2 linked regions of the Pseudoxanthobacter soli DSM 19599 genome follow. The main gene of each other region encodes a partner of the protein of the gene in region 2 in a complex. Links are inferred from orthologs where the notes say so. Each region holds a gene or a part of one and is shown on either strand. Other genes may lie near its edges.

What was found.
Region 1: the proteins of BUF17_RS00965 (region 2) and dnaN are in contact, whole or in part, in a solved structure (PDB 1OK7), measured with the Escherichia coli proteins. The link is inferred for Pseudoxanthobacter soli DSM 19599 from one-to-one orthologs.

What each region holds. Positions count from the first base shown.
Region 1 is NZ_FRXO01000002.1:41,740-56,379, reverse strand. The notes cover bases 10,439-13,393. They hold dnaN (DNA polymerase III subunit beta), read right to left. Parts: upstream 12,498-13,393; coding sequence 11,379-12,497; downstream 10,439-11,378. Other genes in these bases: dnaA (chromosomal replication initiator protein DnaA), read right to left, coding at 12,919-13,393; recF (DNA replication/repair protein RecF), read right to left, coding at 10,439-11,349. Also shown: ribosome-associated ATPase/putative transporter RbbA, read right to left, coding at 1-440; BUF17_RS04730 (HlyD family secretion protein), read right to left, coding at 466-1,587; BUF17_RS04725 (zinc-dependent alcohol dehydrogenase family protein), read right to left, coding at 1,584-2,591; BUF17_RS04720 (CBS domain-containing protein), read right to left, coding at 2,669-3,394; BUF17_RS04715 (NAD(P)-dependent alcohol dehydrogenase), read right to left, coding at 3,617-4,693; BUF17_RS04710 (hypothetical protein), read right to left, coding at 4,832-5,275; BUF17_RS04705 (helix-turn-helix domain-containing protein), read right to left, coding at 5,669-6,394; gyrB (DNA topoisomerase (ATP-hydrolyzing) subunit B), read right to left, coding at 6,589-9,015; BUF17_RS04695 (LysE family translocator), read right to left, coding at 9,288-9,911; more of recF, read right to left, coding at 10,189-10,438; more of dnaA, read right to left, coding at 13,394-14,544. UniProt on the Escherichia coli protein: Confers DNA tethering and processivity to DNA polymerases and other proteins. Acts as a clamp, forming a ring around DNA (a reaction catalyzed by the clamp-loading complex) which diffuses in an ATP-independent manner freely and bidirectionally along dsDNA.
Region 2 is NZ_FRXO01000001.1:223,412-237,886, forward strand. Bases 11,686-14,475 are described here. They hold BUF17_RS00965 (DNA polymerase IV), read right to left. Parts: upstream 13,841-14,475; coding sequence 12,530-13,840; downstream 11,686-12,529. Other genes in these bases: BUF17_RS00960 (cell envelope integrity EipB family protein), read left to right, coding at 11,686-12,477; BUF17_RS00970 (aldose epimerase family protein), read right to left, coding at 13,932-14,475. Also shown: BUF17_RS00910 (2-isopropylmalate synthase), read left to right, coding at 121-1,713; BUF17_RS00915 (RimK family ATP-grasp domain-containing protein), read right to left, coding at 1,803-3,272; BUF17_RS00920 (peptidase C39 family protein), read right to left, coding at 3,390-4,571; BUF17_RS00925 (YMGG-like glycine zipper-containing protein), read left to right, coding at 4,943-5,155; BUF17_RS00930 (lysozyme inhibitor LprI family protein), read left to right, coding at 5,553-5,894; BUF17_RS00935 (protein-methionine-sulfoxide reductase heme-binding subunit MsrQ), read left to right, coding at 5,961-6,968; BUF17_RS00940 (hypothetical protein), read left to right, coding at 7,417-8,484; BUF17_RS00945 (hypothetical protein), read right to left, coding at 8,701-9,090; BUF17_RS00950 (glycerophosphodiester phosphodiesterase family protein), read right to left, coding at 9,621-10,394; BUF17_RS00955 (RidA family protein), read right to left, coding at 10,435-10,899; more of BUF17_RS00960, read left to right, coding at 11,524-11,685. UniProt on the Escherichia coli protein: Poorly processive, error-prone DNA polymerase involved in translesion repair and untargeted mutagenesis. Copies undamaged DNA at stalled replication forks, which arise in vivo from mismatched or misaligned primer ends.

The sequences.
Region 1 (14,640 bases), on a different replicon or contig from region 2:
AGCAGCGGCTCCACCCGCGCGCGGGCGGCCTCGCCCGTCTGGCCGAACAGGCGCGCGAAGAAGGTGATGTTCTCGACGACGCTCAGGTTGGCGTAGAGATTGCGGCCGAGCCCCTGGGGCATGAAGGCGATGCGCGGCTGGACGCGGTTGCGCTCCGCGCGCCGGGCGAGATCGGCGCCGAGCACGGAGACGGTTCCCGTCTGGATGCGCGTCGCCCCCGCGATCAGGCCGAGCAGGGTGGACTTGCCGACGCCGTCCGGCCCGACGATGGCGAGCGAGCCGCCGGCCTCCATCTCCAGCGAGAAGTCGGTGAGGGCGTGCACCGTCTTGTAGGCGTGGGAGACGTTGGCGACCCGGATGCCGCCGCCGTCCGACGGCGGGCCGGCGGGCCGGTCCGCGTCGCGCGCGCTGTCGGGTGGGTCGGCGATTGGCGCTGTCATGGAGGGCCGCTGCGGTCCATGCCGGCTACTGGGCCGGCGCCGGCGCGGGCGCCGGAGCCGGTTCCGAAGCGGGCACCTCCGCCTTCGCGCCGTCCGCGGGCGGCACGGCCAGCACCGCCGGCGGCAGCGTGCGGCTGCCGGGATTGCCCTCCGACGTCGCGGCGGTGTCCTCTGTCAGGTCCGATTGCAGCCAGTCCGGCCACGCCGCCTTCGGATCGAGCCTCACATAGGCGACGCCGGGCACGCCGGTCTTCACCTGTTCGAGGTGCTTCTCGACCAGCGATTGCGGCACGCGGATCTTGACGCGGAACATCATGCGGTTGCGCTCGTCCGCCGTCTCCACCTGCTTCGGCGTGAACTGGGCCTTCGCGCTGACGAACGAGACGTTGCCGGGAATGGCGCGGTCCGGCAGCGGCTCGACCACGATGCGGGCATCGGTGCCGATGGCGAGCGCGCCCGCGGCCGAGGCCGGCAGGAAGATCGTCATGTAGATATTGGAAAGGTCCAGCACCGTCAGCACCTTGCCGCCGGCGCCCACCACCTCGCCGGGCTCGGCGAGGCGGAACAGCACGCGTCCGACCCGGGGGGAGGTCAGAACGCCGTCGGCAAGCTGCTGCTTCAGCTGCGCGACCGTCGCCTCGGCGCTGCGGATCGCGGCCTCGTTGTTGAGCAGCCGGCTTTCGGCGGCGGCGAGCGCCGACTGGGCGGTGTCCCGCACCGATTGCAGGTTGTCGACGCGCTGCTGCGAGACGAAATGCCCGCCGAGCAGCACGAGGTTGCGCTCATATTCGGTCGAGGCGAGCTGCAGCTCGGTTTTGCGCTGGGCGATGACGTGCTCGGTCTCGGCATAGGCCTGCCGCGCCTGCTCGACCTGCGCCTCGGCGGCGGCGAGCTGGGCGGCGAGTTCGCGGGTGTCGAGCTCGGCGAGCACCTGGCCCGGCTGCACCAGATCGCCTTCCTCCACGTTGATGGTGGCGATGCGGGCGGGATATTTCGCCGCGATGTCGATCTCGGTCGCCTCGATGCGGCCGTTGCCGGAGGCGAAGCCCGGCGGCAGCACGCGGCGGTCCATCCAGGTGCGCACGCCGAAGGCGGCCGCGCCCGCGACGATCACCGCCGCCACCAGAATCAGGATGACCTTCTTCATGACTTTGCCGCCTCTGCCGCGCCGGGCACGAGCACGGCGGCGCCCTGGAAGCGGCCGGCGCGCAGGTCGTCGAGGGCGGCGTTCGCCTGTTCCAGCGGATAGATGGTCGTCGTCATCTCGATACCGAACGAAGGCGCCAGCGACAGGAATTCCGTCGCGTCGGCGCGGGTGAGGTTGGCGACGGACACGATCGAGCGCTCCTCCCAGAGGATGCGGTAGGGGAACGACGGGATGTCGCTCATGTGGATGCCGCCGCACACCACGCGGCCGCCCTTGGCGACCGCCTTCAGCGCCAGCGGCACCAGTTCCCCGACCGGGGCGAACAGGATGGCGGCATCGAGCGGCTCCGGCGGCAGGTCCTCCGACGCACCCGCCCACGCCGCGCCGAGCGAGAGCGCGAGCGTCTGCGCTGCGGTGTCCCCGGCGCGGGTGAAGGCATAGACCTCGCGGCCCTGGTGGCGCAGCACCTGGGCCAGGATATGGGCGGCGGCGCCGAAGCCGTAGAGCCCGATCCGCCTGCCGGGGCCGGCGGCCTTCAGCGACCGCCAGCCGATCAGCCCCGCGCACATCAGCGGCGCGGCGGCGACGGGGTCGTCGAAGCCGTCGAGCGGGAAGGAGAACGCCGCGTCGGCGACGACGTGGGTGGCGAAGCCGCCGTCGCGGCCATAGCCGGTGAACACCGGCGTGTCGCACAGGTTTTCGCGGCCGTCGTCGCAATAGGCGCAATGCCCGCAGGTGTGGCCGAGCCAGGGAATGCCGACCCGCCGGCCGGGCGCAAGCCCGTGCACCCCGCGACCGATGGCTTCCACGATGCCGACGATCTCATGGCCGGGAACGAGCGGCAGCGCCGGGTGCGGCAGGTCGCCGTCGACCACGTGCAGGTCGGTCCGGCAGACGGCGCAGGCTTCGACCCGCACGCGGATCTCGCCGTCGCCGGGTTCCGGCACCGGCCGGTGCTCCAGCACGAGCGGCCGGCCCGGGCGTGTCAGGACCATCGCTTCCATCGCCGGGCGTCTCCCTGCTGTTCCGAAAAAGCCGGCCCCGAACCGGGCCGGCTCCGCCGTCGGCCGCGCGCCCGTGCTCAGCGCTCGTAGGGGCTCTTGATGTCCGGCGGCAGCATCACGATGCCCGACATCGGCTCGATCCAGACGAGGTGATCGGTCACCTGGGTCACGCCCGGCACGCCTTCCGCCGCGACGCGCGCCGCGGTGCGGATCCGTTCGTCGAAGATGGTGCCCTGCAGGTCGACCACGCCCTTGGAGACGTTCACCTCGATCACGCCGTCCCGGCCCCAGGGGTGGCTGCCGAGTTCGGCGACCACGGCGGCCTTGATCTCCGCATCGCTGTGGGGGTTCGGCGCCGGCTCGGTGAAGGCGGCGAGCAGGGCGCGCAGCAGGTCGGCGCGGGAGACGATGCCGACGAGCTTGCCGTCTTCCACCACCGGCAGCCGCTTGATGGCGCGGCGGTTCATCACCTCGACCGCGTCGCTCAGCGGCTCGCCCGGCGCGACGGTGTCGACGTCGGTCGTCATCAGGTCGCCGATCTTGATGGCATGGGTGGCGACGTAACGCTCCGCCTCGCGGCCGGGGCCGGCGAGGATGCTGCGCCACCACGGCATCCGCCGCTCGGTGCCGATCTCGGCGCGACGGATCAGGTCGCCTTCGGTGACGATGCCGACGAGCTTGCCGTCGTCCAGCACCGGAAGGCCGCTGATGCGGCTGTCCAGCATCAGCCGCACGGCTTCCGCCACCGTCGTCTCCGGCGTCACCCCGATCACGCCGCGGGTCATGATGTCAGCGACGTTCATCGCCGTTCTCCCTCGTGTCCGCTCGAACGACAACGAGACGCTCAAGCTCTTGGAACTGGTGCGCGGTCTTCCGTCGGAGGGTTCCGCCGCCCGGCCGGAAAACACGCTCGCGTCTTCGTCTCGCCGGAACGCGGGTGGCGACGGTTCGAATCGTCCGCCATCTTCCGCGTTCCCGTCGTCATCATGCGCCAGAACGGCGCCGGTGGCGCGCCGTTCCCCGTCTCACGGCTTGATCGCGACCTTCAGCACGCCGTCGCGCTGGTGCGCGAACAGGTCGTAGGCCGCCTCGATGTCGTCGAGCTTGAACTGGTGGGTGACGAGCGGCTTCAGGTCGACGCGGCCCGATGCCACCACTTCCATCAGCCGCCGCATCCGGTCCTTGCCGCCCGGGCAGAGCGTGGTGACGATGCGGTTGTCGCCGAGGCCGGCGGAGAAGGCGCCGAGCGGAATGGTCAGGTCGGACGAATAGACGCCGAGGCTCGAAAGCGTGCCGCCGGGGCGCAGCACCCTCAAGGCCGCCTCGAACGTCTTCTGGGTGCCGAGCGCCTCGATGGAAACGTCGGCGCCGCGGCCGTCCGTCAGCCGCATGATCTCCTCGACCGGATCGTGGGTCTTGAAATCGACGACGTGGGTGGCGCCGAGCGCGCGGGCGATCTCGATCCGCTTCGGCACGGTGTCGACGCCGATGATGGTGGTCGCCCCCATCAGCTTGGCGCCCGCGACGGCGCAGAGCCCGATCGGGCCGAGCGCGAACACCACCACGGTGTCGCCGATGCGCACGCCGCCCGATTCCGCGCCCGAGAAGCCGGTAGACATGATGTCCGGACACATCAGCACCTGTTCGTCCGTCAGGTGATCCGGCACCGGGCTGAGGTTCACCAGCGCGTCGGGCACCAGCACATATTCCGCCTGGGTGCCGTCGATGGTGTTGCCGAACTTCCAGCCGCCCATGGCCTTGAAGCCGTGGCGGGTGCCGGGGCCGTCCTGCGAGGAGCAGCCGCACAGGCAGGCGAACGAATGGCCGCTCGGGGTGATCGCGCCGGCGATCACGCGCTGGCCTTCCTGGAACCCGGTCACGCCGGAGCCGAGCTTCTCGATGATGCCGACCGGCTCGTGGCCGATGGTCAGGCCCCTCGCGACCGGATACTCGCCCTTCAGGATGTGGACGTCGGTTCCGCAGATCGTGGTGGTGGTGATGCGGATCAGCGCATCCTGCGGCCCGACATCCGGGATCGGCTTCTCGTCGAGCACGATGCGGCCCGGTTCGACGAAGATCGCGGCTTTCATCTTGGCGGTCATGGCAGGCTCCCAGGAATGCGTGTTTTGCGCGGCTCGGCCGCTGTCTCAGGCGCGCCGCGAAACGTCCGCGCGGCGCGGTGGTGCTTCGGTCGGGGCCGGCGTGTTGCCGGCGTCGGTCGGGCGACGTTCGCCCGGCGCTCAGACCGGTTCGACGGCGATCACGCGGAAGGTGTGCATGCCGTCGTGTTCGTGGATCGAGACATATTCCCCGATGAGGAACCGCTCGTCGCCGAAGTGGTAGCCGGCCTCGTCGTCGAGATGCGCGTCGGCGGGGTAGCGGAAGGCCCAGCTTCCCCCCGGCCGGCGAACGAGATGGCCGATGGATTGTTCCCCGTCGCGGTTGCGGACGGCGCGGCATACCTCGCGGTGCGCCGCCCAGAGTTCGGGCGAGATGTGCCCGTTGACGTCGAGCGGCGCGACGAAGGCGTAGGTGTGGGAATTGCTGCCCTCGGGATGGCCCTTCTCCCGGGCGAGATCCAGCCGGATGCGCCGGAACGCCTGCGGCAGCGCCGCCCGCGCGGCGGTGACGCCGTGGGCGGAGGTGGCGGAGATCGGGGAGGGGCTTGCGACGGGTGTGATCATGGCGGCGGCTCCGGGCTGCGGACCTCGGTGGTCCGGAGGGGCGCTGGAGCATCCCGCTCCAGCCTTTGGACCTGGCACCTTCCGAGCGGACGTCCGATCGGAAGAAATCGCTCCAGATTCAAGAGCTTGAGCATATTCCGCGTTCGGATCTTCCCGATCCGAACGGAAACTGCTCCGGCTTCAGGACAGCGGCCCGGAGAGGTGTCCGGCCGCGAACTCCGAACAGACGCAAGGCTGACGAACGCAGGATCGACTGACTTCGAGCACGACACTTGGGGCGCGCCTCGGGGACCTTCCCCCGGGGGATGTCGTGACGCGGGCCGCGAACGCGGGCGCGTCGAGCGGGCCTTCACGCAGAGCGGTGAGAGGCCGAAGCGATGCGGCGGTGGGCTTTCAGCCGTCCAGCCGGCGCAGGGCAGACCGGTTGCGGATCACGATCCGGCGCGGGCTGCGGAAGGCGATGATACCGTTGCCTTCGAGCTGTGTCAGCGTCCGCGAGACCGTCTCGATGGTGAGGCCGAGATAATCGGCCATATCCTGGCGCGACATCGGCAGGTCGACGGCCTCGCCGCTCGCCAGTTCGCCGAGGAAGCTCGCGACGCGCTCCTGGGCGGTCTTGCGCCCGAGCAGCAGCACATGGTCCTGCGAACGCTGCAGGTCGCCCGCGGCCAGCGTCCACAGCGCCTGGGCGATTTCCGGATCGCGGGCGGCCAGCGCCACGACGACGCTGCGCCGCACCAGCCGCAGCGTCACCGGCGTCACGGCCTCGGCGGAGAAGCGGTGGGTGGTGCCGATCTCAAGCCCGAACACGGCACCCGGGCGGTGGAAGGCTTCGATCTGGCGGCGCCCGTCGTCGAGCAGCTTGCACACGCGCACCGTGCCGCTCACGACGAAGTGCACATAATCGGTCGGCTCGCCCTCGCCGTAGATTTCGGAATTCCGCTCGAACGGCACTGTCATCTCCGTGCCGGCGAACAGGTCGAGCAGGGCGGTCGGCAACCCGGCGACGGCGGCGGCCTCTGTTGCAGCCGGCTGCGGGGCGCGGATGGTCGGGAAGGGGGTCAGAACGGCGGTCCGGCGCTGATGGGCAGGGCTGCGCTCGAGGGTGGCGTGCTGCATGGGAATCGCCTCGTTCCGATATGATCGATGTCAAATGGATAGGGCGAAGGCCGGCCGGCCGAAATTCGGTTTGCCTCTTAAGTAAACCTCCTTAGTCCGAAGGGCTGCGGGCGCAAGTCATTGCTTTCAAAAGAAAAAGGGCGGGGAAACCCCCACCCTTCGCGCGTCCGGCCACGTTCGTGTGCGGACGAATTTCAGATATCGAGATTGGCGACCGTCAGCGCGTTGTCCTGGATGAACTCGCGCCGCGGTTCCACCTCGTCGCCCATCAGCTTGGAGAAGATGTCGTCGGCGTCGTCGGCCTCCTTCACCTTCACCTGCAGGAGCGAGCGCACGTTGGGGTCGAGCGTGGTTTCCCAGAGCTGTTCGGCGTTCATCTCGCCGAGGCCTTTGTAGCGCTGCAGGGTGATGCCCTTGCGGCCGGCGGCGAACACCGCGTCGATCAGCGCCACGGGGCCGCGGATCGCCGTCTCGACGTCCTTGCGCTTCAGCGTCGCCGCCTTGCCGTAGACCTCCCGGAGGTGGTCGGCATGGCCGTCGAGCTTGCGAGCGTCGGCGGAGCCGAGCAGGGCGGCGTCGATGGTCGCGACTTCCTTCACCCCGCGCACCACGCGCTCGAACCGCAGCGAGCCGTCGTCTTCGGCGATGCCGGTCCAGCCGCGCTCATATTCCTCCGCCAGGATGTCGAGCCTGCGGGCGATATAGGCCGCCGCCTGCACCGCGCGTTCCCGGTCGTTCAGAAGTTCCGGGCTGAGCGCGCCGGCGATGGCGGCCTGTTCGACCACATCGCGGCGATAGCGCGAATGCAGCCCGTCGAGCAGCAGGCGAATGCGCTGGGCGTGGTCGATCACCGCGCGCAGGTCGACGCCGACGCGGACCTCGCCGTCCGCCAGCGTCAGGCGGGCATCTTCCAGGCCGGTGTCGATGAGGTAGCTCTCGAGGGCCGCCTCGTTCTTCAGGTACTGCTCGGAGCTGCCGCGGCGCACTTTGTAGAGCGGCGGCTGGGCGATGTAGAGGTGGCCGCGTTCCAGCAGTTCCGGCATCTGCCGGTAGAAGAACGTCAGCAGCAGCGTGCGGATGTGGGCGCCGTCGACGTCGGCGTCGGTCATGATGATGATGCGGTGATAGCGCAGCTTGCCGACGTCGAACTCTTCCTTGCCGATGCCGGTGCCGAGCGCGGTGATCAGCGTCCCGATCTGCTCCGACGACAGCATCTTGTCGAAGCGGGCGCGCTCGACGTTCAGGATCTTGCCGCGCAGCGGAAGAATCGCCTGGTTGGCGCGGTTGCGGCCGCCCTTGGCGGAGCCGCCGGCCGAGTCGCCCTCGACGATGAAGAGTTCGGATTTCGCCGGGTCGCGCTCCTGGCAGTCCGCCAGCTTGCCGGGCAGCGAGGCGATGTCGAGCGCGCCCTTGCGGCGGGTCAGCTCGCGCGCCTTGCGGGCCGCCTCGCGGGCGGAGGCCGCCTCCACCACCTTGGCGACGATGGCCTTCGCCTCCTGGGGGTGCTCCTCCAGCCACGCGCCGAGCGTGTCGTTGACGATGCTCTCGACCACCGGCCGGACCTCGGACGACACCAGCTTGTCCTTGGTCTGGGACGAGAATTTCGGGTCCGGCACCTTGACCGACAGCACGCAGGTCAGGCCCTCGCGGCAATCGTCGCCGGTCAGCCCCACCTTCTCCTTCTTGGAGATGCCGGAGCTTTCGGCGTAGCCGGTGATCTGGCGGGTCAGCGCCCCGCGGAAGCCGGCGAGATGGGTGCCGCCGTCACGCTGGGGGATGTTGTTGGTGAAGCAGAGCGTGTTCTCGTGGTAGGAATCGTTCCACTGCAGCGCCACCTCGACTGTGATGCCGTCGCGCTCGCCGCGCATCGTCACCGGGGCCGGGATCAGCGGGTGCTTGGTACGGTCCAGCCAGCGCACGAAGGCTTCGAGGCCACCCTCGTAATGCAGTTCCTCGCGCTTGGGCTCGACCCCGCGCAGGTCCTCCAGGAGGATGCGCACGCCGGAATTCAGGAATGCGAGTTCGCGCAGCCGCCGCTCCAGCGTGGCGAAATCGAATTCGGTCATGGTGAAGGTCTGCGGGCTCGGCAGGAACGTCACCGTCGTGCCGGTGCGCCCTTCCGCGTCGCCGACGACCGCGAGCGGCGCCACGGCGTCGCCGTGGGCGAAGCGCATGGTGTGCGTCTTGCCGCTGCGGTAGATCGTGAGGTCGAGCCAGGTCGACAGCGCGTTCACGACGGAGACGCCGACGCCGTGCAGGCCGCCGGAGACCTTGTAGGAGTTCTGGTCGAACTTTCCGCCGGCATGGAGCTGGGTCATGATGACCTCGGCCGCCGAAACGCCTTCCTCGGGGTGGATGTCGGTCGGGATGCCGCGGCCGTTGTCGGTCACGGTGCACGAGCCGTCGGGATTGAGGGCGACCGTCACGCGGTCGGCATAACCGGCGAGCGCCTCGTCGATGGCGTTGTCCACCACCTCGTAGACCATGTGGTGCAGGCCGGATCCATCGTCGGTATCGCCGATATACATGCCCGGCCGCTTGCGCACGGCGTCGAGCCCCTTCAGCACCTTGATGGATTGTGCGCCGTATTCCTCGGCGCCGGTCGCGGGATTTTCGGTCATTGAGAATCGCTTGTAGGTCGCTCGGAGAGGAACGTCCGCTCCTTATAGGCGGTTGGACGCCGGGTTCAATCTTGCCGCCCAGTCTAGAGCATCGGGCCTGAAAGCGCGACGCGAACACCCGGAAAATCCGATGCCGAAACAAACATTTCGGTGTTTTCGGGCCGCGTCTGGCGAAGGCATGCCGGCAAGCGTGCCGAAGCGCCCTTCATGCGCTGCAAATGCGGTCTTCTCGCGGCATGCCGCCGCGGCGCGGATTCGCGGTTCGCGCGGCGTCAGCGCCACGCGATCGCGGCGGCGGCACCGGCGAGCGCGGTTCCGGCGATGCGGTTGAGCAGCACCCGCGCCCGCGTGTCTGAGAGGGCGGCCCGGGCCTTCAGCGTGAGGGCGATGTAGCCGATGCTGACGAGCGGCAGCACGAGGACGACGACGCCGGTGATCTCGGCGAAGCGCAGCAGATCGAGCTGCGTCAGGTCGATCACGGTGGGCAGGATCGCGAGATAGAACACCATGGTCTTCGGGTTGCCGAGGGTCAGCGCGAGGCCGGAGGCGAACACCCTGAGCGGCCGCTCGCCCGGCCGGGCAGCGACGTCGGCCTCCTCGACGGGGGCGGTCCAGAGCTTCCAGGCGATGAACACCAGATACGCCATGCCGGCATATTTCACCGCCAGGAACAAGAGGTGGAAGGCGTGGGCGAGCGCGCTCAGACCGAACGCCGCGGCGGCGAACCACACGAGATCGCCCGCGAGAATGCCCGCGGTGAACCAGAGCCCCGCCTTCCAGCCGCCGCCGAGCGTGCGGGCGACGAGCGCCGTCATGCCGGGTCCCGGCGAGGCGACGGCGAGGGCGTAGACGAAGGCGAAGCCGGCAAGGGCGGCAAGGCTGAGGCTGGTGTTCATCTCGGGCGTCCTCGATCGGCCGGTGCCGGCCGGCGGCCGTCACTAGGGCCTGGAGCATGGCTCGTCCGGATCGAAGCGATCTTAACGGCATCACCATGCTCAAGCGTCTGCATCCGAAGCGGCACCGCCGATCCGATGATTTCCATCCGACCGAAAGGCTTCGGCGCCGCCTGCCGCGCTTTTCGCATGGCTGCGCGGCGCTGTCACGCGCGGGGAGGGCAGGTCTGGTCACCGCCGGCCGCAACCTTCGCGGGTAACGTCTCCCGGTCGAAGGGGGTTACGCCGGGCGGAGCGGACGGACGCGGCCGTCGTCGACGGCGAAGTGCTGGGCCTCGTCGCCGATCGCCTCGAACAGCGCGGCGTCGGTCCCGGTCATCCAGGCCTGGGTGCCGAGGGCTGCGATGCGGGCGAACAGGCCGGCGCGTCGGCGGGTATCGAGGTGGGCGGCGACCTCGTCCATCAGGAGGAGCGGCGTTCGGCGCGTGAGACGGGCCACGAGGCGCGCATGAGCGAGCACGAGACCGATCAAAAGCGCCTTTTGCTCGCCTGTGGACGCGCGCGAAGCGGGCATTCCCTTCGCGGAATGCACCACCGTGAGGTCGCTGCGGTGGGGGCCGGTGAGCGTCCGCCCGGCCGCCCGGTCGCGGGCGCGCCCCTCGGCGAGGCGGGCGCGGAACGCATCCTCGGCGGCGACCGCGCTCATCTCGCCGACCCAGCCCTCGATCTCGCCCTCGAGCGACAGTTCCGCGGCCGGGAACAGGTCGTCGGCCTCGGGGGCGAGTTCGGCCAGGCAGCCAACGAGTTCGCGGCGCGCGGCCGCGATCGCGGTGCCGAGTTCGGCGATCTGGGTCTCGATGGCGTCGAGCCATCGGCGGTCGGCATTGTAGTCCTCGATGAGGCGGTTTCGCTGGGCGAGCGCCCGCTCATAGGCCGAAACCCGCTGGCCGTGGCCGGCGTCGATCGCCAGCACCAGCCGGTCGAGGAAGCGCCGGCGGTCGCCGGGCGGGCCGGTGAACAGCCCGTCCATCGCCGGGGTGAGCCAGAGAACGCCAAGATGCCGGGCGAGGGCTTCGGAGGAGCGCTCCTCCTCGCCGTCGATCCGGATGCGCCGGCTCCGCGTGGCCGGCCCGCCATCGGCAGGCGCGGGGTCGAGCCCGGTGCCGATTCTTACAGGTCCGTCAGGGCCTTGCACCACGGCCGACACGGTCCAGCCGCCGGTGCCGCCGAGACGGGCGAGCGCTTCGTAGGTCGCCCGCCGCAGGCCGCGCCCGGGAGACAGCAGCGACACGGCCTCGATCAGGTTGGTCTTGCCGGCACCGTTCTCGCCGACGAGCACAACCGGCCGCCGGTCGAGCTTCAGGGAAAGCTGCGCGTAATTGCGGAAGTCGGTCAGCGCGATGGCCGAAAGGAACACCGCCTCGGCGCCGTCGCCGCTCACCTCGGCGCCTTCCGGCCGGGCACCTCGCGTCACACCCGCATCGGCATCAGCACATAGAGCGTGCCGTTGTCGCCGCCGTCCTGGATCAGGGTCGGCGAACCGGGGTCGGCGAAGCGGAACACGGCTTCCCCGGAGGTGATCTGGCTGGCGATGTCGAGCAGGTAGCGGGCGTTGAAGCCGATATCGAGCGGGGTTGCGCTGTACTCGATCACGAGTTCTTCCGTCGCCGAACCGGAATCCGGGTTGTTGACGGCGAGCACCAGCTTCTCCTCGCTGAGGGAGAGCTTCACGGCGCGGCTGCGGTCGCTCGAAATGGTGGAGACGCGGTCGACGGCGGTCGCGAACAGGTCGCGGTCGACCCGCATTTCCTTGTCGTTCGACTGCGGGATGACCCGGCCATAATCGGGGAAGGTGCCGTCGATCAGCTTGGAGGTGAGCACCACCGGGCCGAAGGTCAGGCGGATCTTGGAATCCGACAGCTCGATGGCGACCGTGCTCTCCGGCTCGTCCAGCAGGCGCTGGATCTCGCCGACCGTCTTGCGCGGCACGATGATGCCGGGCATTCCGGCGGCGCCCGCCGGTGCGGCGCGCTCGGCCTGGGCCAGCCGGTGGCCGTCGGTTGCGACCGCGCGCAGCATGGTGCCGTCGCGGCCGTCCACGGTGTGCAGGTAGATGCCGTTCAGATAATAGCGCGTCTCCTCGGTGGAGATCGCGAACTGGGTGCGCTCGATCAGACGCTTGAGGTCCTGCGCCGGCAGGCCGAACGAGTGGGTGAAGCTTCCGGCGGTCAGGTCGGGGAAATCGCCTTCCGGCAGCATCTGCAACGAGAAGCGAGAGCGGCCGGCGCGCACCGCGAGGGTGGAGCCGTCGCCCGAGGTCTCCAGCGAGATTTCCGCGCCGTCGGGCAGCTTGCGCACGATGTCATGCAGGATATGAGCCGGTACGGTGGTGGCGCCGGGCGCCTCCACCATCGCCGGTACGGTCTCGGTGACCTCGAGGTCGAGGTCCGTCGCCTTGAGGCGGAGCTCGCCGCCCTCTGCCCTCAGAAGCACGTTCGACAGGATCGGGATGGTGTTGCGCCGCTCGACCACGCGATGGACGTGGGAGAGCGATTTGAGAAGGTGTGCCCGCTCGAGAGTCGCTCGCATGATCGCAATCCGCTGTCGGTGATGCCGGCCGGACCGGCGGCATAAAGGAAAGGTGTGGCCGGATCGGCCGGCCTGGCTCGGAGGCGCCGGTAGCGGCGAGACCGCCCCGGCGCCGGGGTCCGAAAACTGCCCGCTGGAGCGCGAACTTGCAAGCCCTCGTCGCATGGAACCGGGCGGGAGGACAGGCGCGGGCGGGGTGCGGAGGCAGGAAGGAGAGGGCAGGGCCGCGGGGGCGGCGCGGCCGTCAAAGCAGGTGGAACGGGACGGCCAAGCGCCGATGAAGCGACGCGGGCCGATGAAGCGACGTCAGCCCGAACCGCCACACGGCGAAGCCGGCCTTCATGCAGGAGGCCGGCCCGGCGTGTCCCGCTCCCTCCGGACGGGGCGCAGGCGCTGATCCGGTCCGGCCGCTCTCCCCGGCTCAGTCGTCGAGCAGGCGCTTCAGCGCCTCGATCTCTTCACCGGTGCGCGCGTCGGTGCGAGAGAGTTCCTCGATCTTGCGCACCGCGTGCAGCACGGTGGTGTGGTCGCGTCCGCCGAACTGCCGGCCGATCTCGGGCAGGGAACGCGGCGTCATGGTCTTGGCAAGATACATCGCGATCTGGCGCGGGCGCACGATCGCCTGGGTGCGCCGGGCCGAGATCAGGTCGGCCTTCGACACATTATAGTGCCGCGACACCACACGCTGGATGTCCTCGATGCGCACGCGACGCGCCTCGCGGGCCTTCACGAGATCGCGCAGCGCCGTTTCCGCCATCTCGACGGTGATCGGCGCGCCGGTCAGCTGATTGTGGGCGACGAGGCGGTTCACCGCGCCATCGAGATCGCGACCGTTGGTGACGACGGCGCGGGCGACGAAATCGATGACGGCCTCCGGCACCGAAAGACCGGGATAGGTCTGGGCCTGGATCGCGAAGCGCTGGGCGACGACGGCCCGGCGAAGGTCCGCATCCGGCGAGCCGATCTCGACCGTCAGCCCGCCGCCGAGGCGCGAGCGCACTCGCGGATCGAGCGTGGAGAGCTCGCTCGGCGGGCGGTCGGCCGCGATGACCACCTGCCGGGCGCCGTCGATCAGCACGTTGAGGATATGACAGAATTCCTCCTGAGTGCGGTCACCGTGCAGGAACTGCAGGTCGTCGATCAGGAGCAGGTCGATGCCGCGCAGGTTCTCCTTGAACGCCAGCGCCGCCTGGGCCTGAAGGGCGGCGACGAAGCGGAACACGAAGTGCTCGGCGGTGAGATAGAGCACGCGGCGATGGCCGCCGGCGCCGGCTTCCGCGGCAATGGCCTGGAGCAGGTGGGTCTTGCCGTAGCCGACCGGCGCGTGGATGAACAGCGGATTGAAGGCGGCCACTTCGCCTGCCCGCGCCCCCGCCACCTGGCGGGCGGCGGCGAGCGCGAGAGCGTTCGACCGGCCTTCCACGAAGGTGGCGAGCGTGAAGCGGGGATCGAGCGGCGAGCCGACGAAGCCACCTTCCGCGCCCTCGCTGCTGCGCGGTGCGGTGAACGGGTGGACCTTGGCGGTGGTCTGGCCGCCAGCGGCCGGCGAGGCGGTGCGATGGCTGCGGCTGCGGGCGGAATCGGCCTGCGGGAGCGGCGTCACCGCCGCCGGAGTCGATACGACGCGCGGCGTGGCTGCGGCGTCGCCACGGGCAGCCGGGGCGGCGGCGCGCAGGGCGCTTTCCGGGGCACGGCTGTTGTTGGCGACCGTGGACTGCGCCTCGGGCACCATCCGCACCCGGGCGGCAGACCGCACGGAGATGTCGAGACGGCGCACGTCGGGGCTTTCTTCCTGCCACAGCGCCATCAGCCGGTCGCCGTAATAGGATTGGATCCACTGCTTCAGGAAGCGGGTCGGCACCGACAGGTGGACGATGCCGTTGGCACAGCTCTCGAGGTCGACGCGGGCGAACCACGACGAGAAGACGTCGTCGCCATACTCGGACTTCAGACGGCTGCGCACCCGGCTCCAGCCGGAATCGGTCCGATCTGCGGAGGCGCTGTCGATCCGCGTCGCAACCGAAGCCGTCTGCTGTGCCGTGCTCATCGTCGTCTCCATGTCGTCTCCGTCCGGTCCGAACGGTCTCAATGTCCCGGCGCCGCCCGCGTGATCGGGGCCGCGCCTCTTCAGTGTGCTCGCACG
Region 2 (14,475 bases):
GGGGCAGGCACGGCAGCCGATAGCATTCGAACAGTGTCCGCCGGCAAAGCGCCAGCCGGGCATGGCCGCCCCGAGAGCCCCTTGAGGCCGGGATGCGGGCCAGATGAAGGAAACGAGCCCATGACCAGTCACACCGCATCCGCTGGCATCGCCGATGCCAAGACCACGAAAGCCGGCGCCGCAAGGGAACGGATCGTCATCTTCGACACCACGCTGCGGGATGGCGAGCAGTCACCGGGCGCATCGATGACGCTGGAAGAGAAGATCCAGGTCGCCGAACTCCTCGATCACATGGGCGTCGATGTAATCGAAGCGGGCTTTCCGATCGCTTCCGTCGGCGACTTCGAAGCCGTCAACGAGATCGCCAAGCGCCTGAAGCGGTCCGTGGTCTGCGGCCTGTCCCGCGCCGCCTTCAAGGATATCGACCGGGCCGGCGAGGCGCTGGCGCCCGCCCACGCCAAGCGCATCCACACCTTCATCTCCACCAGCCCGCTGCACATGAAGTACAAGCTGCAGATGGAGCCGGAGAAGGTCTACGAAGCCGTCATCGCTTCGGTCACCCGCGCGCGCAACTACACCGACGACGTGGAATGGAGCGCCGAGGACGGCAGCCGCACCGAGCACGATTTCCTCTGCCGCTGCGTCGAAGCCGCCATCAACGCCGGCGCCACCACCATCAACATCCCCGATACCGTCGGCTACACCGTGCCGGAGGAATATGCCGCCCTGTTCCGCATGGTGCGCGAGCGGGTGCCCAATTCCGATAAGGCCGTGTTCTCGGTCCACTGCCACGACGATCTCGGTATGGCGGTCGCCAATTCGCTGGCCGGCGTTGCCGGCGGCGCCCGCCAGATCGAATGCACCATCAACGGCCTCGGCGAGCGCGCGGGCAACGCCGCGCTCGAGGAAGTCGTGATGGCGATCCGCACCCGCGGCGACGTCATGCCGTTCTACACGGGCATCGAGACGCCGCTGCTGACGCAGGCCTCCAAGCTGGTATCGGCGGTGTCGTCGTTCCCGGTGCAGTACAACAAGGCCATCGTCGGCAAGAACGCGTTCGCGCACGAGTCCGGCATCCACCAGGACGGCATGCTGAAGAACGCCGAGACCTACGAGATCATGCGCCCCGAGGATGTCGGCGTGCGCGCCACCTCGCTGGTGATGGGCAAGCATTCCGGCCGCCATGCCTTCCGCGACAAGCTGAAGTCGCTCGGCTTCGAGCTGGGCGACAACGCGCTCAACGACGCGTTCAAGCGCTTCAAGGATCTCGCCGACCGCAAGAAGGTCATCTACGACGAGGATCTGGAGGCGCTGGTCGAGGACGAGATCGCCAACGCGGGCGAGGCCGTCAGCGTGATCGCGCTCACCGTGATCGCCGGCACCGGCGGGCCGCAGAAGGCCATCATCACCATGTCGGTCAACGGCCAGCACATCACCCGCGAGGCGACCGGCTCCGGCCCGATCGACGCGATCTTCAACGCCGTGCGGTCCATCGTCCCCCACGAGGCCAAGTTGTCGCTCTATCAGGTGCACGCGGTGACCGAGGGCACCGACGCCCAGGCCGAGGTCTCCGTGCGGCTCGAGGAAGGCGGCAAGATCGCCACCGGCCGCGGCGCGGATGTCGACACCATGGTGGCCTCCGCGCGCGCCTACGTCTCCGCCCTCAATCGGCTCAGCGTCCGGCGGCAGAAGACGGCTCCCGCCGCCGCCTGACGCTCTGATGGAAACGGGGATGGCATGTCCATCCCTTGTTTTGGGCCGCGGCGTCCACGCCGCGGCCTTTTGCTTGCGGCGGGTTGCGATCAGGTGCGGCGGGCGTCGAGCCGCGTGATGTACCACTTCACCAGCGCGTCCCAGACGGCATCCTTGCCGGCGGCGTCCTCGATGCCATGGTCGAGGTTCGGGTTGTCGTTGATCTCGATGACGACCACGCCGCGCTCGGTTTCCTTCAAATCGACCCCGTAGAATCCGTTGCCGATGAGCCGGGCCGCCTTGATGGCCGTCTCGATCACGGCAGGCGGCGCGTCCTCGATGGCGAACGAGCGGAAGCGGCCCTCCTCCGCCTCCTTGCCGTCCTCATGGCGGATGATCTGCCAGTGCGCCTTCGCCATCATGTACTGGCAGGCGAACAGCGGCTCGCCGCCGAGCACGCCGATGCGCCAGTCGAAACTGGTGGGCAGGAATTCCTGCGCGAGCACCAGATCGGACTCGTCCAGAAGATCCTTCAGCTTTTCGGCGAGTGCGGCGGCGTCGTCGAGCTTGAACACGCCGCGCGAGAACGAGCCGTCGGGGATCTTCAGCACCACGGGCCAGCCGAGTTCCTCAGGCAGCGTCTCGGCCTGCTTCAGGCTGTCGACGATGACGGTCTTCGGCATCGGCACATCGTGGGCGGCGAGCAACTCGGCGAGATAGACCTTGTTGGTGCACCGGATCATCGACACGGGGTCGTCGATCACCGGCATCCCTTCCTGCGTCGCGCGGCGGGCGAAGCGGTAGGTGTGATTGTCGATCGATGTGGTCTCGCGGATGAACAGCGCATCGAACTCTGTGAGGCGGTCGAGATCGCCCTTCTCTATCGGCTCGATCTCGACGCCGTGTCGCGCCGCGACCTTGGCCATGTGCCGGAGCGAGGCCGGGCTGGAGGGGGGCAGGTCGGCCTTCGGGTCGTAGAGCACGGCCAGCGAATAGCGGAACGGATGGGTGCGCTCGCGCTGCGGCCGCCACGCCCGGCGCGTGTAGCGGTCGAGCGCGTCGATCAGCAGCGCGCGCTGCTCGTCTTCCAGGTCGGTGATCGGCAGGGTGCGGATGCGGTTGATGGACCACCACGCCTCGCCGGACGCCCGCACCTCGATGATGGGCGCGCGATACCAGTCGAACAGCAGGCGGCCGAATGCCTCGAAGCGGGCATCGTCCGGGCGACCGAAACAGACGGTCAGGCGGAAGTCCTTTTCCGGCATGGCCTTGAGGCCGCGGACGACCTTGTTGAGGCTGTCCTCCAGATCGGGTAGGGCGATGCGGTAGAGCTGCTTGCGCGACAGCTCGATGATGGTCTCGACCGAGGGCATCACGCGGTGTCCGCGCGCCTCGGCGAGCAGCGAGCAATAATAGCCGCTGCCCTGATAGCCGTAGGACCGGGAGAGGTTGATGACCGACGGCTTCATGTCGCCGAACAGCTTCGGCCGCAGCAGATAGTCCCGTACCGTCATCACCTTATGAGGCGTATCGGCGTTCGAGAGGTCACCCGGCTTGTCGACCAGAACGAGCCAGCTCATGCCGTGCACTCCGGCATCCACTGCGGCGACAGGGAAGGAATGGGGGCGGCGGGCCGCATCGGGCGACCCTCGGCAGCGTGGAAAGGCGTCATGCGGACAGGCCTCATGGGGGAGGGTTCAGGCGATTCGTTCCCGGCCAACGAGCACCGCGGCCCGGAGGCGGGTCCGTCCGTAGGCGCTCATTGCCTCGAACTCCGGCCAGGGGATCGCGATGTGGGCTTTCGCAACAACGGTTTCGTGCTCATCCGGTTCGATCCAGGGATCGTGGGCGAACACCGAGCGCTCGTCGTGGCCGTAGACCAGAAGCCAGTGCGGATAGCGCTCGTGGTACATGCGCCAGGCGGAGATCAGCACGATGGCGCAAAGGCCGCGGTCGAGCGCGGCGACGAGGTCGTCGCGGCCGAGCGGCCGTTCATGGATCGCCAGCCCAAGCGCTTGTGCTTCCTCGCGAAAAGTATCCTGCACCACCATCATGACCGCGCGCTTGGAAGGCGTGCGCACGCCGTCGAGGAACAAGGGCGGGCGCTGGTTCAGCCAGACCGAGGTGTCGAACCCGCGCTTCTTCAGGGCCACCGCCATGCCGACCGGCTCGCAGCCGCCGTGGCCGGAGGTCATGAAGATCGTCGTCGCCTCGCGCCACAGCGTCAGTTCCAGCGCGCGCGTGGGGGCGACGGCGGGATCGAGGGCCGCCATCGCCATCGCCATTGCGGCCGGGCCGCAGGTGAATTCGGTCGTCTGCGGGAAATAGGGCACGCTGCGCGCGACGGGCGGGTGGCGGCCGATCAGGGCCTTTTCCAGCCGCAGCGCCGCCTGATGGTCCTCGTAATAGTCGAGAAAACGGCCGAATTCCCGATAGCCTGCAGCACGATAGAGGGTGATGGCGCCCATGTTGTCGGCGCGGACCTCCAGGCGCAGGAACAGGGCGCCGTGGTCGCGGGCCTCCTCCTCGACGCGCGCCAGCATCATCCGGGCGATCCCGCGCCGGGAGAAGGCGGGCGCGACGGCGATGGAATAGAGCCGGGCGACCGAAGTGCCGGCGCGGAACAGCACGAGGGCGTAGCCGGCGAGCGCACCGTCGGCCTCTGCCACGAACAGCGAGGCGGAGGGCTTCTCGACGAAGTCGCGGAACGAGCGGGCGCTGATGCGGTCGGTCGCGAACACACGTTCCTCGAACGCGGCGAGGGCCGGCACGTCCTCGCGCCGCGCGCGTCTCAGAACAGGCGGGGAAACCACGTCCGCCGCGCTCTGGTCGTCTGCGGCGCCATCCTGCGGGGAGCTGGAATTCGTCAGCGTTTTCATGATGAAAGACGATGAGTGCCGTGCCGTCGGGACGAGCGGGAACGCGGTGGAGAAGCACCCTGGCGCAGGGAACGGCGGTCGCGAACAGTACAGGCGGCCGGTGGGAGACCAGGCCGGATTGCGACGCGAACGAGCGGGATTCGATGCCTCCGTCGCGGCATTTTCGAGGCGGCCCGGCGCAAACACGGGCCGAACGCGAAAATTTGTGCGGGCTCAATGAAACTGCCGTCCAACCCTTCACGTTCTCCGCCAAGGCAGATGCCCGAAATGCGGGCGGCCGGCTGGACTTCCGCGGCGAGGTCGTGCTCCACTCGCGCGATTTCACAGGGGGCGACCTGTGGGACAGAGTCGCCAAAACCGGAGATAGAACAATGCGTAAGCTTCTCGTTCCGGCCGTTCTGGCGATGGCGCTCGCGGCCTGCACCCAGACCCAGACCAACCGCGCCGTCGTCGGCGGCGCCGTCGGTGCCGGCCTCGGCGCCGTGACCGGTGCGGCGATCTCCGGCAATGCCGGCGGCGCGCTGACCGGCGCGGCCATCGGCGGCGTCGGCGGCGCGGCGGTAGGTGCGGCGACCGCGCAGTAACCCCACGCAGCCGCGCGCGGTGCGCGGTTGATGCGCACTTCGTGCGCGCGCAGTGGTCGCCTTGAGCGGCGATTTGCGCGCGCATGCGCGCATCAGCATCGCCGCCGCGCGGTTCGACGCGTGAAGACGGGTCAAACGCGCTTTTCGTCACCGCGACCGCATCGTCGACGCGCCGACCGATGCCCTCGCGGCACTTCTCGGGTGGCGCTTTGCGGGCGGCGTCCGCAAGTCGGCCTTCGTTTCGAACGGGTGCGAATCGATGTCAGGGAAGCAGCACGCGATGCCCGGGACCTCCGTCGGTCGCAGAAGGTCGAGGGCGGACTCAGATGGCGGTCATGGCTCGGACGCATTGCTGTGGGCGAGGACTGCCGCCTCCGGGAGGTGGCTCCGGCGGGGTGTGATCTGGCTGACGGCCGTTGTCATCTCCGGCGCGGCTTTGCCGGGCAAGGTCGCGGCGGCGAGCTTCGATTGCGGAGCGGCGCGGGCCGCGGATGAAATCGCGATCTGCCATTCGCAGGCCCTCTCCGATCTCGACGTCCGGATGGCGACGACCTACGGCATCCTCATCCGGCTCGTCGCGATGGGACAACGTGGCATGCTGCAGGACGGCCAGCGCGCCTTCCTGGCGAGCCGGGCGGCGTGCGGGGCCGACACGGCGTGCATTGCCGCCGCCTATCGCGACCGCCTCGCCATCCTCGACAAGGCCGTCGACGCGATCGTCTCACGCGGCCCTTATTGATTGCGGCGCCGCTTCGCGGCAAACAGGGCGGAAGCAACCGATGGATGCGAGCCCCGCGAGGCGCTGATGGTTTCGAAGAGACCGGCCGGTAGCGGTCAGGCGAAGGCGAAAGCCGGTGCGGCGGTCGCGAAGGCCCGGCCCGGCGGCAGCGGCGCGGCGAGTGCCGGCGGCAGGCCGGCCGGCGCGGAGCGGTGGGCCTTCGCCCGCCATGTGCCCTGGAACGATCGGGCGGGGCGGTTCTCCTGGCTGAAGACCGGCGTGTTCGTGACGCTGTTCATCCCCGCCGCGCTCATCCTCGCGACGCTCGCGAATGCGGTCGCGCCGTCGGCGCCGGCGGGCAATGCAGCTTTCGGCGATGCCCGGCCGGTGACCATCGCGCTTCACAGCTTCGGCGACTGGTCGGTCCGGCTGCTGCTCTTGTCGCTCGCGGTGACCCCGGCGATGCGGCTGCTGCGCCGCCCGCGGCTGATCCTCGTCCGCCGCATGATCGGCGTCGCCGCCTTCCTCTATGCCGCGAGCCACTTCACGCTCTATGTGGTGGACCAGAAATTCGATCTGGCGCGGGTCGCGAGCGAGATCGCGCTCAGGTTCTACCTGACGGTCGGCTTCGTCACGCTGGTCGGGCTCGCGGTGCTGGCGGCGACCTCGGTGGATGCCGTCATCCGCAAGATGGGCGCCCGGCGCTGGCAGGCGCTGCACCGTCTGGTCTATCCGTTGACGGCGCTGGCGCTGTTCCACTTCTATCTCCAGACCCGCCTCGACGTCAGCGAGCCGGTGCTGATGACCGGATTCTTCCTGTGGCTGATGGGCTTCCGCCTGATCGCGCGCCGGTCGACGGTGCCCGTGCTCATCGCGCTTGCCGTCGGTGCGGCGGTGCTGACGGGCGTCGCGGAGGTCGCCTGGTACGGTCTTGCGACGAGCGTCGCGCCGGCGCGGGTGATCGCGGCCGATCTCAGCCTTGCCGCCGGCATTCGCCCGGTCTGGTGGGTGTTGATCATCGGGCTTGCGATCGCGCTCGGCACTGCAATTCTGAACAGATCGGCCCGCCAATCCGGAGTAAATCGCGCGTCCTGAGCGCAGCAGCGGAGTCGATCTTCTTATTCTCGATTTGTGTTCGATATCGATCATCATCTCTATTACATCGATGAGATCGAATGGCATTTAAGTCATGGTTTCGGAAAAAGGTAGTAAGGGCTGCTAATTTCTCCCTGGGGAAGGCGGCGCAAAGATTGCGCGCAGATTTCCCAGTTTGGGTAGCGCGCGCATTTACTTTCATCTCCCTCACGTTGTAACTTTAATAATGCGCAGCTGGGGCTAAGGCTGCGCTTCGTGGGATATCTGTTCGGTTGGCTGGCTCGGGGCGTCATTTCCGCGCCTGCGCGGTCTATTCGCGGCATTTTCGGGGTGGAATTGAACCGTCATCGCGTTCGCGGCTTTTAGATCCATCGGGCCGGTCTTTCCGGTCGCCGTGATCGAAGCGCCGCCGCGATCCGCGGCGAAATTCAGGGCTTGCGGGAAGGGCATGATTTCTCCAACCAGAGCCATAGGGGCGCTTCTGCGCAGCGATTCCGACATCGCGGTGCGCGGCGGGCGACAGGACGACCGCACGAAGAAGCTCGTCATCCACGCCGGGGGCAGCAAGACCGGCAGCTCCTCGATCCAGATGGCGCTGGCCGAGAACGCGCGCGCGCTCAAGGCCGCCGGCATCCTGGTTCCGGACACCAATCTGGGGACGCGGGCCGCGGTCACCGGCCATCAGGTGCCGTTGTTCGAGACGCTGCGCCACAAGCCGTGCGAGGGCCGCGAGATCGTCACCGCCCGGATCACGGATCTGTTCGAGCGGAATTCCGACTGCCACACGGTGCTCATCAGCGCCGAGAATCTCGGCAGCATCGGCGACGAGCCGCGCCTGTTCGACGATGTCGTGGGGCGCTACGACACCCGCGTCATCATGTATATCCGCCGGCAGGACGAGTTCATGCTCTCGGCCTGGCAGCAATGGTTCGGCAAGCAGAACACGGACTTCTGGGCGTGGCTGCTCGAGAGCGCCGGAGATTACGGCAACTGGCGGCGGATGGTGGAGAATTGGCTCGCCGCTCTCGATGAAAGCCGCATCACCCTTCGCCTGTTCGACCGCGAGCATCTGGTGGATCGCGACGTGGTGGCGGACTTCTTCTCCCTGATCGGTCCCGTTCCCCAAGGGCTGAAATTTCCGCGCAGCAAAGCCAATCCCAGCTACGCGCCGGCCCTGTTCGACATGGTGACGGGCGAGAAGCTCGTGTTCGAGGACGAGCACGACTCGCGCTTCTTCGACATGGTCGAGGATCTCGTCGGCAGCCGGTTCCACAAGGCCGCCCGCGACCCCGAACTCACCCCGGCGCAACGGCGGGCGCTGCTGTCGCGCTACCGGGATTCGAACGAGTGGATTCGGCAGCGATTCTTTCCCGAGCTGCCGGCCCCGCTGTTCGACGTGCATGAGCCGCCGTCTTCGGTTGTGAAGCCCAAATCGCGGGAAGACGTGATGGCCGAGCAGATCAGGATGCTCGCGGTCATGATGTACCGCCTCTACCGCAAGAACAACGCGACCTGAGACGACGCGACCTGAACGGACGACGCGCCGCCGCAGCCCCCGCGCCGCTGCCGCCGCATCAGCGCTGGCCGGCTCGTCCGCCGAGAGAGGCGGACGTGGCCGTGCCCGCCGCCACGGACGGGTCTTCGCTGGGACGGATGGGCCTTCGCCGGGCCATGACGGCCCACCACCGCGGCGGCGGGCCGTTCGCGTGTCGAACCGGGCGGCCGGCACCGGCTACTGCAGATAGCTCGGAAGCTTCTGGGTGTAGTTGGCATAGGCGCCGTTGTTGGCGTCGTGCTCGTAGACCGGATGATCGGGCGTGCCGACATTGATGAGGTCGTCGGGCAGGGCCGCCTTCGCGTCGGTGCTTGCGGCGGCGGGTGCCGCCATGGTCGCCGGCGCCGTCATGCTCGCGGCGTGCATCGGCGTCGCCTTGTGCACCGGCGTCTTGTGCGCGGTGTGGACGATCTTCTTCTTGTGGACCGGGGTTCCCATCGTCGCCTGGTCCTGGGACGCCGCCGCGCCCGCGCCGGCCGCGGAGGCGGGCAGCGAGAGCATGGCGACGGCCAGAAGCGCGATGGCGGTGCTGGTGAGGGAACGGGTGAGGGATGTGGTCGAGATCATGGCGCGTCTCCGATGATGATCGAGACGGCGTGGGGCCGTGTCGCTTGCCTGCGATCGCGGTGGCGCCGGGCTTCATCGGTTGTCTGCGCCGCGCCTCATGCCGGAAAGCCGAGGTGCGGGGCGGTTCCTCCCGAAGGCCGATCTGATCTAGAGCGCGGCTTCGGGCGCAAACGAGACGGCGGCATGGCGACTCCGCGCCAAATACGGCGAAATCCGATTGATGGGATGAAAAGCAGGGTCTCGCGGTATGGCTGTATCCGCAGGAACGATATGAAATATCGACTATATGCGTCACATACGATCCGGCGCGCAGGCTGCCACAATTTTCGATCACGAAAGCGCGATCGGTCCGCACTGGGTGCCGCCGAACGGTTTCGGGCTGGCCGCCTCGTCCCTGCATCGCGAAATCCGAGGCAAATTCAGCCGCTTATGGTTGAGAGGCGCCGTCTGCCTCGCTTGGCGCGGGTAAGGCGGGATTCGCCCGCGGCAACACCCCGCGATGCACGGGGCCGGAAGGCCCGCCGTGGTCCTCAAACCGGATCGGGCACAAAGCCTTCGAAGATCATCTGATCGGCAAAGATGCGCGCGTGTTCGCGTTCATCGGGCGTGCGCACGGTCCAGGTCAGCAGGGGGCGGCCGAACAGCCGCCGCAGGATCGCCGGCCCCGGCATCGGCAGCGCGTGGACGTCGTAGGCGACGAAATCCGGGCAGGTTCTCGGCGCGTGCATCAGGTGGCGCAGGCCGAACCGCGTCATGGTGGACTGGCCGGGATAGTCCGCGGCGTCGGTGGCGCGGTCGGCGACGATGCCGTGCGGCCGGTCCGGAATGCTGCGGCGCAGGTTCTCGACGATGTCCGGATCGAACGACATCAGGGCCGCGGGGCCGGCATAGTCCGCGAGGCGTTCGGCCACGGCGGCGACGAGCCGGCGGCCGCCGTCGCGGCGCCAGTCGCTCTTCAGCTCCAGCACCAGCGGAACGCGGCCGCCGACGAGGGCGAGGAGGTCACCGAGGGTCGGGATGTGGGCGTCCGTGCCGCGCATGGTGAGAGCGGCGAGCGCGGCGGCATCGTGGAGCACCACCGGGCCCGTCGCCTCGGTCAGCCGCTCCAGGGTGTCGTCGTGGAACACCACGACCTCGCCGTCGGCGGAGAGCTGCAGGTCGACCTCGATCGAGAAGCCGCGCGCAAGCGCGGCCTCCGCGGCGGGCAGGGTGTTTTCCAGGATGCCCGCCCGCGCGTTGTGCAGGCCGCGATGGGCGACCGGCCGGGCGACCAGCCAGGGAAAGTCTCGCGATTTCTCAGGCATGGCGGCACTCTCCGGCCGGTTGATCGAACGCGGTGTCGGCTCAGGCGACTTCGAGGATGGCTTCGACCTCGACGGGCGCGCCGAAGGGCAGGGCGGACACGCCGATGGCGGAGCGGCTGTGACGGCCGCGTTCGCCGAGCGCCGACACGAACAGATCCGAGGCGCCGTTGATGACCTTGGGCTGGTCGCCGAAATCGGCCGTGGAGGCGACGAAGCCGGTGACCTTCACCACCCGCACGATCTTTTCGAGATCGCCGAGCGCGGCCTTGGCCTGCGCCAGAATGTTGATGGCGCACAGGTGCGCCGCCGCGCGCGCTTCCTCGATATCGAAGCCGGCGCCCAGGACGCCGCGATAACGCAGGCCTTCCGAATCGACCGGAATCTGACCGGAGATGAACAGCAGCGAGCCGCTGCGCACGGTCGGCACATAGTTCGCCGCCGGGGCGGCCGGGCTCGGCAGGGTTATACCGAGAGCGGCGAGGCGGGCTTCGGCGGTTTCCGACATGTTTTTCTGTCTCCAGCTGTCCGGGCGCGCGCGGCGTTCGGATCGGCGGCCTTCACGCGCGGGCCTTCGTGTCATTTGGCCGAATTTCGGCGGCGCGGCAACATCGCCGAAAGCCGCGCCATCGCCGAACGCCGCGCCAGGCGGCGTTTCGCAGGCGAAGCGGGCGTTGCCTCCCGGCGGGGGCGGATTCGGGCGGCGGCGATGCGCGAGCATGCGTGTGGTTCAGATCGAGGCGGTCCGGACGGCGCGGACGGCCCGAAGTCGCTCTATCCTCAGCCGGCTCATTGCGGCGGGGCGGGTCCGGCCGGACACGGGGCGTTCGAGCATAACCCATTCAGATCGAACCGATCTGAACGGCACGGATATGCTCAAGGTTTCGAATCCGGAGCGAATTCCGGTCGATCCGATGAGTCCGTGAGATCGGAAGGCGCTCTAAAGCCTTGAATCCCCGGCCTGATCCCTTATTCGGTGCGGAGCACGATTTAGACGATTGCGCCGGCGGCGGATCGTTGCTGAATTCGCAGGGCGGCGTCCGGCCTGCCCGTCCGGGGCGCGCGTCGGGCCATGGTTCCGCCGCGGTGAGGTGCGACCCCGGTTCGGCTCGGGTGTTCGGAGGAATGATAGATGGCGTCGAATTCGCTTCAGGCCCTTCAGGCGCGTGCCGCGCGGCTCGGAACCGGCATGGGCTTCCGGCTTCGCGCGGCGGGTGCCGCGGGGCTTGCGCTCGCGCTCGTGGCCTCGCCGCTGGCGACGGCCGCTGCCGGCACGGCGCCGGCGGCCGCAACCGCGCTTGCCGGCAAGGAAGCCTCGATCGTCGCCGGGTTCGCGCCCCATCGCGCGGTCTACGATCTCGCGCTCGACAACGTCGAGTCGAACGCCGCGGTGTCCGACGTCGGCGGCCGCATGGTCTATGAGATCACCGGCGGCGCCTGCGAGGGCTTCAGCGTGAACTTCCGCATGGTCACGGAGGTGCAGGACGACGAGGGCGGCAACCGCCTGACCGATCTGCGCACCACCAGCTACGAAAGCGGAACGGCCGACAGCTACCAGTTCCTGACCCAGAATTTCGTCGATCAGGACAAGGACGACGAGACCAAGGGCGCCGCCACCCGCAAGGACGGCAAGACCCGGCTGGACCTGATCGAGCCGAAGAAATTGCAGGCGGAGATCGATCCGGCGGCGCTGTTCCCGACACAGCATCTCGCGCGGCTGGTCGCGGCGGGCGAGTCTGGCCAGCGCATCGTGCAGGCGGACCTGTTCGACGGTTCGGAAGATGGCCAGAAGGTTTATGCCACCACGGCCGTGATCGGCCCGACCATCACCGGCGCGGACACGCCCGATGACGACGACCCGAAGGCGGTCGCCGCGCTGAAGGGCATTCCGCACTGGCCGGTGCGCCTCAGCTATTTCGATATCGAGGACGGCCCGGTCGGCGAACAGACGCCTGTCTACGAGATGTCGTTCCTGCTCTACGCCAACGGCGTGACGCGGCGGCTGAAGCTCGATTACGGCGATTTCGTCGTTTCCAGCAACCTGAAGACCATCGAGATGCTGCCGAAGGCGGCATGCGCCAAGTAAATCGCGCCAAGTAATTTGCGCCGGTTCATTTGCGCCGGTTCAACCGCGCCGCTCAGCGCCGGGGCGGCTTCTCGCGGGGCAGGTGGGTGAAGGTGAGCCCGGTTTCCACCGCCTCCTTGCCGAAGCGGGCGCGGATCGCGTCCATCGCCCGCTCGGCGCGGGCGCGCTTCTCCTGTGCGGTATCGACGAGATCGGGCGGATCGGCGGCAGTGTCGTCGACGAGGTCGGACACCGTGACGCCGATCAGCCGGTAGGCGCGCCGCGGCTCCTTCGACAGAAGGTCGACGGCGATGCGGTGGATGCGGTCGGCGAGGCAGGTCGGATCCGACAGCCGCCGCGCGCGCGTCACCTGGCGGAAATCCGGGGTCTTCAGCTTGAGCGTCACCGTCCAGCCGGCGAGGCCGCCGGCCTTCAGGCGCCGGGACGCCTTTTCCGACAGCGTGCGCAGCAGGGCCGACAGCACCACGGGATCGGAAATGTCGTCGGAGAAGGTGGTCTCCGCGCCGATGCTCTTGCGCGGCGCGTCGGGCGTGACGCTGCGGTCGTCCTCGCCGCGGGCGAACCGGGCGAGGCGCATCGCCTGGGAGCCGACGAGGCGGAAGAGGTCGGCCGGATCGCAGGTCGCGAGCGTGCCGACCGAGGTGAGGCCGGCCTCCGTCAGCTTCGCGGCGGCGGCCTTGCCGATGCCGGGCAGGATCGTCACCGGCTTCGGCGCGAGGAACAGCGGCGCCTCGGCGCGGCCGATGACGAAGAAGCCGCGCGGCTTGTTCACGTCCGAGGCGATCTTCGCCAGGAACTTGGCATAGGATAGCCCGACCGAGACGGTGATGCCGATCTCCCGCTCGACCTGCCGGGCGAACCGCGCCAGCACCTCGGCGGGGCTGGCGCCGTGCAGCCTTTCGGTGCCGGAGAGATCGAGGAACGCCTCGTCGATGGAGAGCGGCTCCACCAGCGGGGTGAGCGCCAGCATCATCGCGCGGACCTGGCGGCCGACGGCGGCGTATTTCTCCATGTCCGGGCGGATGATGACGGCGTCCGGGCAGAGTTCGCGGGCCTTGTAGGTCGGCATCGCCGAGCGCACGCCGTGGATGCGCGCGATGTAGCAGGCGGTGGCCACCACGCCGCGCCGCCCGGCGCCGCCCACGATCAGCGGCTTGTCGCGCAGGCTCGGATCGTCGCGCTTCTCGATGGTGGCGTAAAAGGCATCGCAATCGATGTGGGCGATGGCGAGCGCGTCGAGCTCGGGATGGGCGAGCAGGCGCGGGCTGCCGCACATGGCGCAGCGCGACGCGCCCGGCGGATTGCGGCGGCCGCAATCCCGGCAGAGGCTTCCGCCGTCTCCCTTCGCCGCACCCTCAGCCACGTCGACACCGCCTCCTTCTCCGGGACGGACCCGCGATCTTGTCCGGGACGGACCCGCTTCCTTGCCCGGGACGGACCCGCGTTGCCCGCGCTCAGGATTCCGGGCGGTGGAGCGAGAACCGGTATTCCGTCACATGGCGGTAGAGATCGCCCGGGGCGAGCGCCGGCGAGGGGAAGCCGACCTGGTTCGGCCCGTCCGGGAAGCGCTGGGTTTCGAGGCACAGCCCGGCATGGGGAAAGTGGCGCGCGCCGTCGAGGCCGGCGGGTTCCGGCCCGAGGAAGCCGCCGTCGAACACCTGGAGGCCGGGCTCCGTGGTCCAGACATCGAGGGAAAGGCCCGTGCGGGGCGAACGCAGGGTGGCGGCGTGGGCGAGGCCCTCGGCCGTGGTGCCGTCGTCGCCGTGGCGGTCGAGCACGAAATTGATGTCGTATTCCGCGCCGCCTTCGCCCCACCAGCGGACCGGCCGCGCGGTGCGGAAGTCGTAGGGCGTATCGATCACCGGCGCGATCTCGCCGGTCGGGATCAGCGTCTCGTCGACCGGGGTGTAGTGGCCGGCATTGATCGCGAGATCGAGGTCGCGCACCGAGCCGCCGGGCTCGAGGGTGAAATAGGAGTGGTGCGCCATGTTGACGATG